Regions from separate parts of the Roseofilum capinflatum BLCC-M114 genome, predicted to be linked through region 2. Evidence: riboswitches for the same ligand, from Rfam matches in the RefSeq annotation. Region 2 holds a riboswitch; the other holds the start of a gene.

Region 1 (4,425 bases), on a different contig from region 2:
TCGATTTGATTGGGTAATTCTAAAGGATCGAAGGGCTTAATCAAGACTGCAATTACGCCTAATGCAGCAGATTTACGATGAGTATTTTGAACCTGTGCCGTTAACCAAATCACGGGAATATGCCGGGTGTTGGGATTGGATTTTAAGAGCTTTAGGGTCTCTTTACCGTCAATATCAGGCATCATTACGTCCAAGAGAATGACATCCGGCTGATGTTGTTCTGCTAACTCTACTCCTTCATATCCAGATTCTGTAGCGGTTACCTGCCACCCTCTCAACTTTTCTAGGCTAATCCGAGCAATTTCTCGGATGTCCATTTCATCATCGATCATCAAAATATGTTTAGTTGCCATGTGAGGAAGCGTTCCCTGCTCAGAGCTAGTCTATGGAAAGTTTAGTAAGGTGAGATTTAATGACTATTTCTCACCCTACAACGGAAGTGAGAGTAAAGCAATAGCTGGCGATCCCTAGTTTCCTAGAGGTTGAAAGGGGTCAGGGCATGGCCCTTGTGGTTGCCTTCACAAGGTACAATGGAACAGGTTCACCTTTGGGGAAAGCCATCTTCAGCTTTCCAGTGGGCCTTTTAATTCTCTATTTCTATCCCTCTCCCTGCCCAGGAGAGAGCCGTCCACCTTATTTCCTGAAAAGAACCTTGTCCAATAGTCAAGATAAGAGTAATATTAGTAACCTTATTTGTCCTCCAGAATCGGATATCCAATATCGGAGTACCGGTTTAATTTGGGGGCGCTATATCCCTCAACCGGATGATAAAGGATTCCAACTTAGAGGGTTAATTGTTACAGAGGATAATCAGTTCTTCCCTGCTTCTATCCGTTGGGGTTACTTTTTTAAGTGGCTGGAAAAGGATGATAATTTGCAACAGTTCCATTGGTTTCGGTGTTGGACAAAACCCGATCGCGAAGCGGGCTATCATTTTATCCTCCGCAATGCCCTGAACCCTATCCCGGAGAACCTCAGTGATGATGTGTTTTCAGTGCGCGGTCAGATTATTTTTAATTATGGTGGCAAAATAGCAGTTCGCATCAATCCCAATCGTAAAGACCCCAGTTCTAAACTAGAGAAGCCATTTAAAATCACGTTTCAGGGGATATTACCGAGCGAACCCAAAACGACTTTAGGGGAGTTTTGGGATTTTATTTTGGGTCGTGAGGGTAAGACGTTGGTGATACTCGAAGCGAGAAAGGTTAAAGACCGCTTAAAAGATCGCAAACCGAAAGGTAAGGGTAAACCCGGTGGGAAGCCCCATCTATCCAAACCCAAGCCGGTTTCTGAAGAGTCTGATTCTGAGCCTTCTGCATCCGAGTCTGCTAGAGAAGAATCCTCAGAATCATGACTAGGCCTTGGCTTCCCTGGGAATCCTGAATAGGGCGGTTAGTTTAGGTGATTGAGTAGAGTTTCGATCGCTGGACGCTCTAGATCTCGACCAATGAACACGAGCCGGGTTTGGCGCGGTTCGTTCAGTTTCCAGGGACGGTCATAGAAGGTATCAAAGCGGTTACCGACTCCTTGCAGGACTAAGCGCATGGGTTTATTGGGCACTTGGACGAAGCCTTTAATGCGGTAAACTTCGTGGTTTTGGACAAACTGCTGTAGGGTTTGGGTGAGTTGTTGGGGGTCGAAGGGGCGATCGCACACAATCTCCACTGAATTAATATGGTCATCATGGTCATGCTCTTCTTCATGATCGTGGTGACTCGGACGAGAGTCCAAATTATCCTCAACCGCAGCATTAAAGCCTAATAACACTGCACTATCAATTTGCCCTTGATGACAAGAAACTTGTTTAACCGCAGGCGAAACCTCCTGTTTTAACCAATTTTGCACGTGCTGCAAACCGGAATCATCCACCAAATCCGTTTTCGTCAACAAAATCAAATCCGCACAAGCCAATTGATCCTCAAATAATTCCTCAATCGGAGTTTCATGATCCAGATTCGGATCGGCCTTTCTCTGCTCCTCTAATGCCTCTAAATCCCCCACTAAAGTCCCCGTGGCTAAAGCATGACTATCCACCACCGTCACCACCCCATCAACCGTTGCCCCATTGCGAATTTCCGGCCAGCGAAACGCTTGAATCAGGGGTTTCGGTAGGGCCAGCCCGGACGTTTCAATCACAATTGAATCGAGATCCTCTCGACGCTCTAATAGCTTTTGCATCGTGGGATAAAATTCCTCTTGCACCGTGCAACACAAACAGCCATTGGTCAGTTCCACAATATTATTATTGGGGTCTTCCTCTTCATCGCACACTTGACAGGAGCGCAACAAGTCCCCATCAATGCCAACTTCGCCAAATTCATTGACTAAAACAGCGATTTTACGCCCTTCCTGATTTTGGAGCAAATTACGAATCAGGGTCGTTTTGCCTGCCCCCAGGAATCCGGTGATAATGGTTACGGGAATTTTGTGCATGATTCTGTACCTCGCAGAATAGTGATTAAACCAACTCACTTTGGCGGGCATCCTGACTTAGAGATGATGCAGATGTTCTTTATCTCCTTACAGTTGCGGGACAGCGTTGGATTTGCACCAAACTTTCCCCGTTACCTCTGATGGCTGCTCCCCACCAGAACCGAAGCATCGCCGATTCTACCATAAATCTAGGAGCGAAAATTTTTTCGCCCCTACCGATCTCCATCAGTAGGTAAGGTGGGCAGGGTCTGTTGGTCGAATTTGAATGATGTCGCTCTCTCCTCCTGCCCACCCTACATCGCTTTTGAGTAGCAGGTCGAGCATCGATGCGATCGCGCCAACCTTGTAGGTTATGAAGTCCCTCAACCGAAACTTTGGCCCAAGGGTATGATCTCACCCAGGGATAAGTGGCCATATCAACAATGGTAAACTCCTTTTCAGACCCAATTCCGGGCGATCGATGCAGTTAACTGTCAACTTCTGGAAAGACAAGGTATGATAATTAAGTAGGGATGCATAACTTAAAAGTCATACCTAGATTGTAATTCATGATTGGATCACTGAACCCAGTCGCTTGGTATAATTACCCTCAACTTCCAGATAAAGGTAGCAATTAGAGCGACAATGACGATCGAGTTAGGCGCTTAACCCAGTCATAATCAATCTAGGATCGTCCTATCCTGGCAGTCAAACTTAAGAAGCGAGTAAGGCCTCAATGAGCTACTGCGTTAACCCAGTTTGTCCAAATCCAGAAAATTCTCCCAATGCTCAAGTTTGTGCTGCTTGTGGCTCCAAACTATTGCTTCGAGAGCGTTATAACATCTCTAAACTCTTGGGACAAGGTGGATTTGGGGCAACTTTTCTGGCTCAAAATTTATCTCTTCCGGGGAATCCCTATTGTGTGATTAAACAACTGCGCCCGGCTTCGACTTCTCCACAAACGCTGCAAATGGCTAGAGAGCTGTTTCGGCGAGAGGCGAAAACCTTGGGTAAGATTGGCAATCATCCCCAACTGCCGGGTTTACTCGATTATTTTGAGACGGAACAAGAATTTTATTTAGTTCAGGAGTACATTAGCGGAGCCACCTTAAGCCGAGAGGTGAAACGGGGAGGGCCGTTTACAGAGGCAGGAATCAAGCAGTTTTTAAGTGAATTATTACCCGTTATTGAGTATATCCACTCTAATCAAGTCATTCATCGAGATATTAAGCCAGCCAACTTGATTCGCCGCAATCAGGATAAAAAATTAGTCTTAATTGATTTTGGGGCAGTTAAGGATCAGGTCAATCCGACCAAAGTCGATAATAGTTCAGATCAAACCGCATTAACAGCGTTTGCCATTGGCACTCCCGGATATGCACCGCCAGAACAGATGGCTCTGAGACCGGTTTATGCCAGTGATATTTATGCAGTGGGTGTCACCTGTATCTATCTGTTAACGGGTAAGTCTCCGAAAGATTTGGGTTACGATCCGGCCACGGGAGAAATTTTGTGGGAACGACAGGTACAGGTGAGTGACCATTTAACTCGTGTGTTGAAGAAAATGCTCGATGGGTCGGTTAAACATCGGTATCAGTCAGCTCAAGATATTTTGAAGGCTTTGGAGTTAGAGCCTTATTTGGATAGTTTGGCTCAGGGGATGTTAACGGGGCCGGTGAAACCTACCTCAGACACTTCTTCTAAAGGAACAGGCAGCCGGAATACGGGAAATTCTGGGCCGAGTACCCATTTGTCTCGGTTTGGGGTGTCGATTCGATCGCGCCAATCGAGGTTACGAGGCGGGGGGAATACGGGGCTTTCTAATACGTCTCTTTCCACTCAGGCCAATTCTGGCCCGACTTCGGGGCCAAGTGGGGGGTCAAATAAGCCCAAGATTCCGACTCGTTTGAAGGAGCAGGAGTTGGCGACTTATTATGCTAAAGGGCGGCGAGATTTTGTCGATCATGATTTGAGCGCCCTGAATCTTCAGGAGATGGTGTTTCCAGAGGCGAA
Region 2 (4,425 bases):
ATAGGCAATCAGATCGGCAATACTAATAATTTTCAGTTCATGATATTGGGCATAGCGGATCAGTTGCGGCAGTCGGGCCATGGAGCCATCGGGGTTTTGAATTTCGCAGATAATTCCGGCGGGATAGAGACCCGCTAACCGGGCTAAATCCACACTAGCTTCCGTATGACCAGCGCGTTTTAAGACTCCCCCTTCCCGCGATCGCAGGGGAAAAATATGGCCCGGTCTGCGTAAGTCGTAGGGACGAGTTTGGGGGTTCAGGGCTACTTGAATGGTGCGGGCCCGGTCTTCGGCAGAAATTCCGGTACTCACCCCCAGTTCTGGGGAAGCATCGATACTGACAGTAAAAGCAGTCTGATTTTTATCCGTGTTGTGGGTGACCATGAGGGGGAGGTCAAGTTGATCGAGGCGATCGCCCATCATTGCCAAACAGATTAAACCCCGCGCATAAACCGCCATAAAGTTAATCATATCCGGGGTCGCGAACTGGGCAGCCCCAACGAGATCGCCTTCATTTTCCCGATTTTCATCATCAACCACGACCACCATCCGACCGAGTTTGAGGTCGGCGATCGCGCTTTCGATAGAGTCAAACTGAAAGGAAGGAGAAGAAGTCACAGTGAGAAGGTGTAGCAGATCGAGAGTGTGGTTGTTATTGTACCGCGAATGGGGAGAGGGGTAGACAAGGAGAAATTCCAGATGGGGGAAAGTTCCTCTGTATTTCGCTACGGTGCGATCGCTCGTGGATAATACTCTTGGATAGCATTTGCAGCATTAGGCTATGATGTACAACGTGCTGAAAAGCTTAGTGCTGCTGCACAAGAGGTCATTGCCCAGTTGCGCCAAGGGCTTGCTACTGCTAACAGATGCCCTACCGTCTAAAGAAACCTTCCAAACCTAATTATGCAGATCGCTGAACATCGGCATCAAGTCCCATCTCACAACATCATCTTAAATAATATCAGTTGGCAACAATTTCAAAAGTTACTTCTGGAATTAGGAGAAAACAAGGGGGCCAAACTTGCTTACGATAATACCATTTCTCTATGATGATGCGTTTAATAGTCCTTGCCGTAGGGTGTGTTAGCGAAGCGTAACGCACCTAAAATCTACGAACTAAAATAGGGCAATAGGTTTTCTGGAGTGCGTATCCGCTTCGCGGACATGAAAGCGTAGCGTGTCCGTTCATCTCCGCGAAGCGGAAAGGACAAACGTCTCCCTCGCTAGTAAGGAATAAGCGAGCGAGACGCTCCCATTCCTAAAGCATCAAATGAGCTGAAACAATCCAGTAGGAATGAAAAATTTTTCGCCCCGACATCATGGTATAATCAACCCTGCTTCGGTTCTGATGGGGAGCAGCCATCAGAGGTAACGGGGAAAGTTTGGTGCAAATCCAACGCTGTCCCGCAACTGTAAGGAGATGGAGTCCCAATCATCTCTAAGTCAGGATGCCCGCCAAAGTAAGTCTATTTAATCACCATTCTGCGAGGTACAGAATCATGTCGCAAGTTTATTCCTTTGGGTTGCTTTTCTCTTCTATCCCTTTTCTCTCCAGATCTTGACCCCCCCCAACCTCCCTTAAAAAAGGGGGGAGTAAGGGAAGTCCCCCTTAAAAAGGGGGATTTAGGGGGATCTTCATCACGGCAAAAAGTACCCATCTTACACGAACTCAATACTAGAGTTCCCCTGCAAAAATTATTGTTGTTTGTCTGAATTTATGAACCATCGCAAGCTCTTGTTTCGGCTGATGGCCAGTTTTCTAGCCTTCAGTTTTACCCTACTTTTAGCCTTCTTCCCCGCACCTGCCCAAGCGATGCATATTATGGAAGGATTTCTGCCCTTACCTTGGGTTATTTTTTGGTGGGTTGTGTTTCTGCCCTTCTTTGGTTTGGGACTCTTTCGTATTAACCAAACGGTGCAAAAATATCCCGAACTTAAACTCCTACTCGCTCTATCGGGAGCCTTTGCCTTTGTCCTTTCAGCCCTGAAAATTCCCTCAGTTACCGGTAGTTCCTCCCATCCCACCGGAACCGGTTTAGGGGCCGTACTATTTGGCCCCTCCACCATGACGGTTTTAGGATCTCTGGTTCTCTTATTTCAAGCCTTACTCTTAGCCCATGGTGGTCTCACCACATTGGGCGCAAATGCCGTTTCTATGGCAGTGGTTGGCCCCTTTGTGGCCTTTGGTATTTATCGCTTGGTCATGGGGCTGAGTCAACGGCAAACTCTGGCTGTTTTTCTGGCTGCGGCTTTAGGAAACTTAGCCACTTATGTGGTCACTTCTCTACAACTTGCCTTAGCTTTTCCCGTGGAAAATGGAGGCATTTGGGTCGCTTTTCTCAAGTTTGCCGGTATTTTTGCCGTCACTCAAATTCCCCTGGCCATTATTGAGGGACTGTTAACGGTGATGGTCTGGAATGGCTTAATGTCCTACTCTCAACCAGAATTAAAACTCTTGAAATTAATGGAATCAGAAACGGTATGAAAACACAACAGCATCAATGGCCTAATGGTCTGTTATTGTTAGCCGTCATTGGCTTAACCATTTTGCCTCTAATGATAGTTAAGGATAGTGAATTTGGTGGAGCCGATGGCCAAGCAGAGGAAGCCATTACCGAAGTTAATCCTCAGTATGAACCCTGGTTTGAACCGATTTTAGAACCGCCAGGGGGTGAAACCGAGAGTTTATTATTCGCCCTGCAAGCAGCTTTCGGCGCGGGAATTATCGGATACGGAATCGGATGGTATCGGGGACGTTCTGAGCCGAATCCTTCTGGGGAAAATGACGTTACCGACTGATACTTGGGCGTATCAAAATGGTTTAAGACGGTTGCCTCCGAGTCAAAAACTGGGGTTTTCTTTGCTGATGTTGGGGTTGGCTTTGGTGAGTCAACCCATCACACAAATTGCCCTCAGTTTATGGATGGCGGTTTGGACAATTGGGTACGCTAAAATTCCGATGAAGTTCTATCTGAAGTTGCTTTTGGGAAGCTATACGTTTGTGTTGATGAGTTCCTTGGCGTTTCTGATTGATGTGCGTCTAGTAGAAGGGGGAAATTTAGACAGTTCTGGAGTCTTGATCGGTTGGTCAACGGGTACGCTCTATTGGTCGATTTCCCAAAGCGTTTTGGATTTGTTTATCCGGCTAATTGTACGGGCAGTTGCTTGTTTGTCTTGCTTCTTTTTCTTGATGTTGACGGTTCCGATGGTGGAGATGGTTCAAGTGTTGCGTCAGTGGCGTTTTCCGGAACTGTTGTTGGAGTTGATTTTGTTAATGTATCGGTTGATTTGGGTACTGCAAAAAACGGTTTCTGATTTGCGTTTGGGACAAAGAGCGCGGGGAGGATATGGTGATTTTGCTCAAAGTTTGCGGAGTGTGAGTTTGTTGATTCGGCAATTGTTGCATCGAACGTTAACAGATTATCATCGCTTTTCTTTGGGGGCGACTGCACGGGGATTTGATCATAAATTTGTGGTTTTGTCAATGCGAAACTATGAGCGATCGCCCCGTTATGAATGGGAAGCCCTCCTGGGCTTGTTCTTCTTGCTGTCTCTAGAACTGTCAGGAATCGCACATGGATAATCCGAGTTTGCTGGAACTCAGGGACGTGACCTATCACTACTCAGGACAGTCTCATCAAGTGTTTGAGCAACTGAGTCTTACCCTTCCCCACCATCAAAAAACGGCAATTTTAGGGCACAATGGTTCGGGAAAGTCAACCTTATTTTTACTGATGACGGGATTATACCCTGTAGATCGCGGAAGCATTTTCTGGCAGGGAAAACCCCTAGATTACCAGCGCCAAACCCTGAAACAATGGCGGCAAAATGTGGGATTAGCCTTTCAAAATCCAGAACATCAGCTTGTTGCGGGAACCGTAGCCGAAGATCTATCCTATGGACTGTGCAACCTCAAATTAGCCAAACCGGAAATTCGCTACCGGGTTGAACAGGCGATCGCCGATTTTCAACTCACCGACATTGCCCACACTCCCCTCCACCACCTCAGTTTAGGGCAAAAACGCCGAGTTGCCCTAGCCGGGGTAATGGTGTTAAATCCCCAACTGCTGTTACTCGATGAACCCACCGCCTACTTAGACCCGCAACAAATCCGCACCTTAGTCCAAGAGTTGCACAAAATCGAACAAAAGGGAACCACGATCGCGATCGCCACCCATAACCTAGATTTCGCCTATCAATGGGCAGACTGGTTTATCATTCTCAACCAAGGAAAACTCATCCTCGAAGGAGCAGCCGAAACCGTTTTTTCTCAACAAAAACGACTCTCAGAAATCGGTTTAGGTATCCCCACCCTCTGGGAAGCCTGGCACTCTTTACCCCCTTCTTTCCGTCCTCAAGTGCAGCAAATTCCGCGCACATTGCAGGAGTGGAAAACAATTTTTAATGAATTGTAAACCCTCATCC

What was found. Region 2 has a riboswitch for cobalamin ahead of PMG25_RS02490 (energy-coupling factor ABC transporter permease). Riboswitches for the same ligand answer to the same signal wherever they lie in the genome.
Region 1: it holds a riboswitch for cobalamin, as region 2 does, so the genes downstream of both, cobW (cobalamin biosynthesis protein CobW) here and PMG25_RS02490 (energy-coupling factor ABC transporter permease) in region 2, are expected to answer to the same signal.

What each region holds. Positions count from the first base shown of each region.
Region 1 is NZ_JAQOSO010000092.1:155,135-159,559, forward strand. Features, by position in the region: gene PMG25_RS18010 (response regulator) at 1-353, opposite strand, end outside; gene PMG25_RS18015 (hypothetical protein) at 653-1,354, shown strand; gene cobW (cobalamin biosynthesis protein CobW) at 1,393-2,433, opposite strand; cobalamin riboswitch at 2,459-2,613, opposite strand; gene PMG25_RS18025 (serine/threonine-protein kinase) at 3,149-4,425, shown strand, end outside.
Region 2 is NZ_JAQOSO010000010.1:11,032-15,456, reverse strand. Features, by position in the region: gene ribBA (bifunctional 3,4-dihydroxy-2-butanone-4-phosphate synthase/GTP cyclohydrolase II) at 1-618, opposite strand, end outside; cobalamin riboswitch at 1,324-1,474, shown strand; gene PMG25_RS02490 (energy-coupling factor ABC transporter permease) at 1,748-2,485, shown strand; gene PMG25_RS02485 (energy-coupling factor ABC transporter substrate-binding protein) at 2,482-2,799, shown strand; gene cbiQ (cobalt ECF transporter T component CbiQ) at 2,783-3,583, shown strand; gene PMG25_RS02475 (energy-coupling factor ABC transporter ATP-binding protein) at 3,576-4,415, shown strand.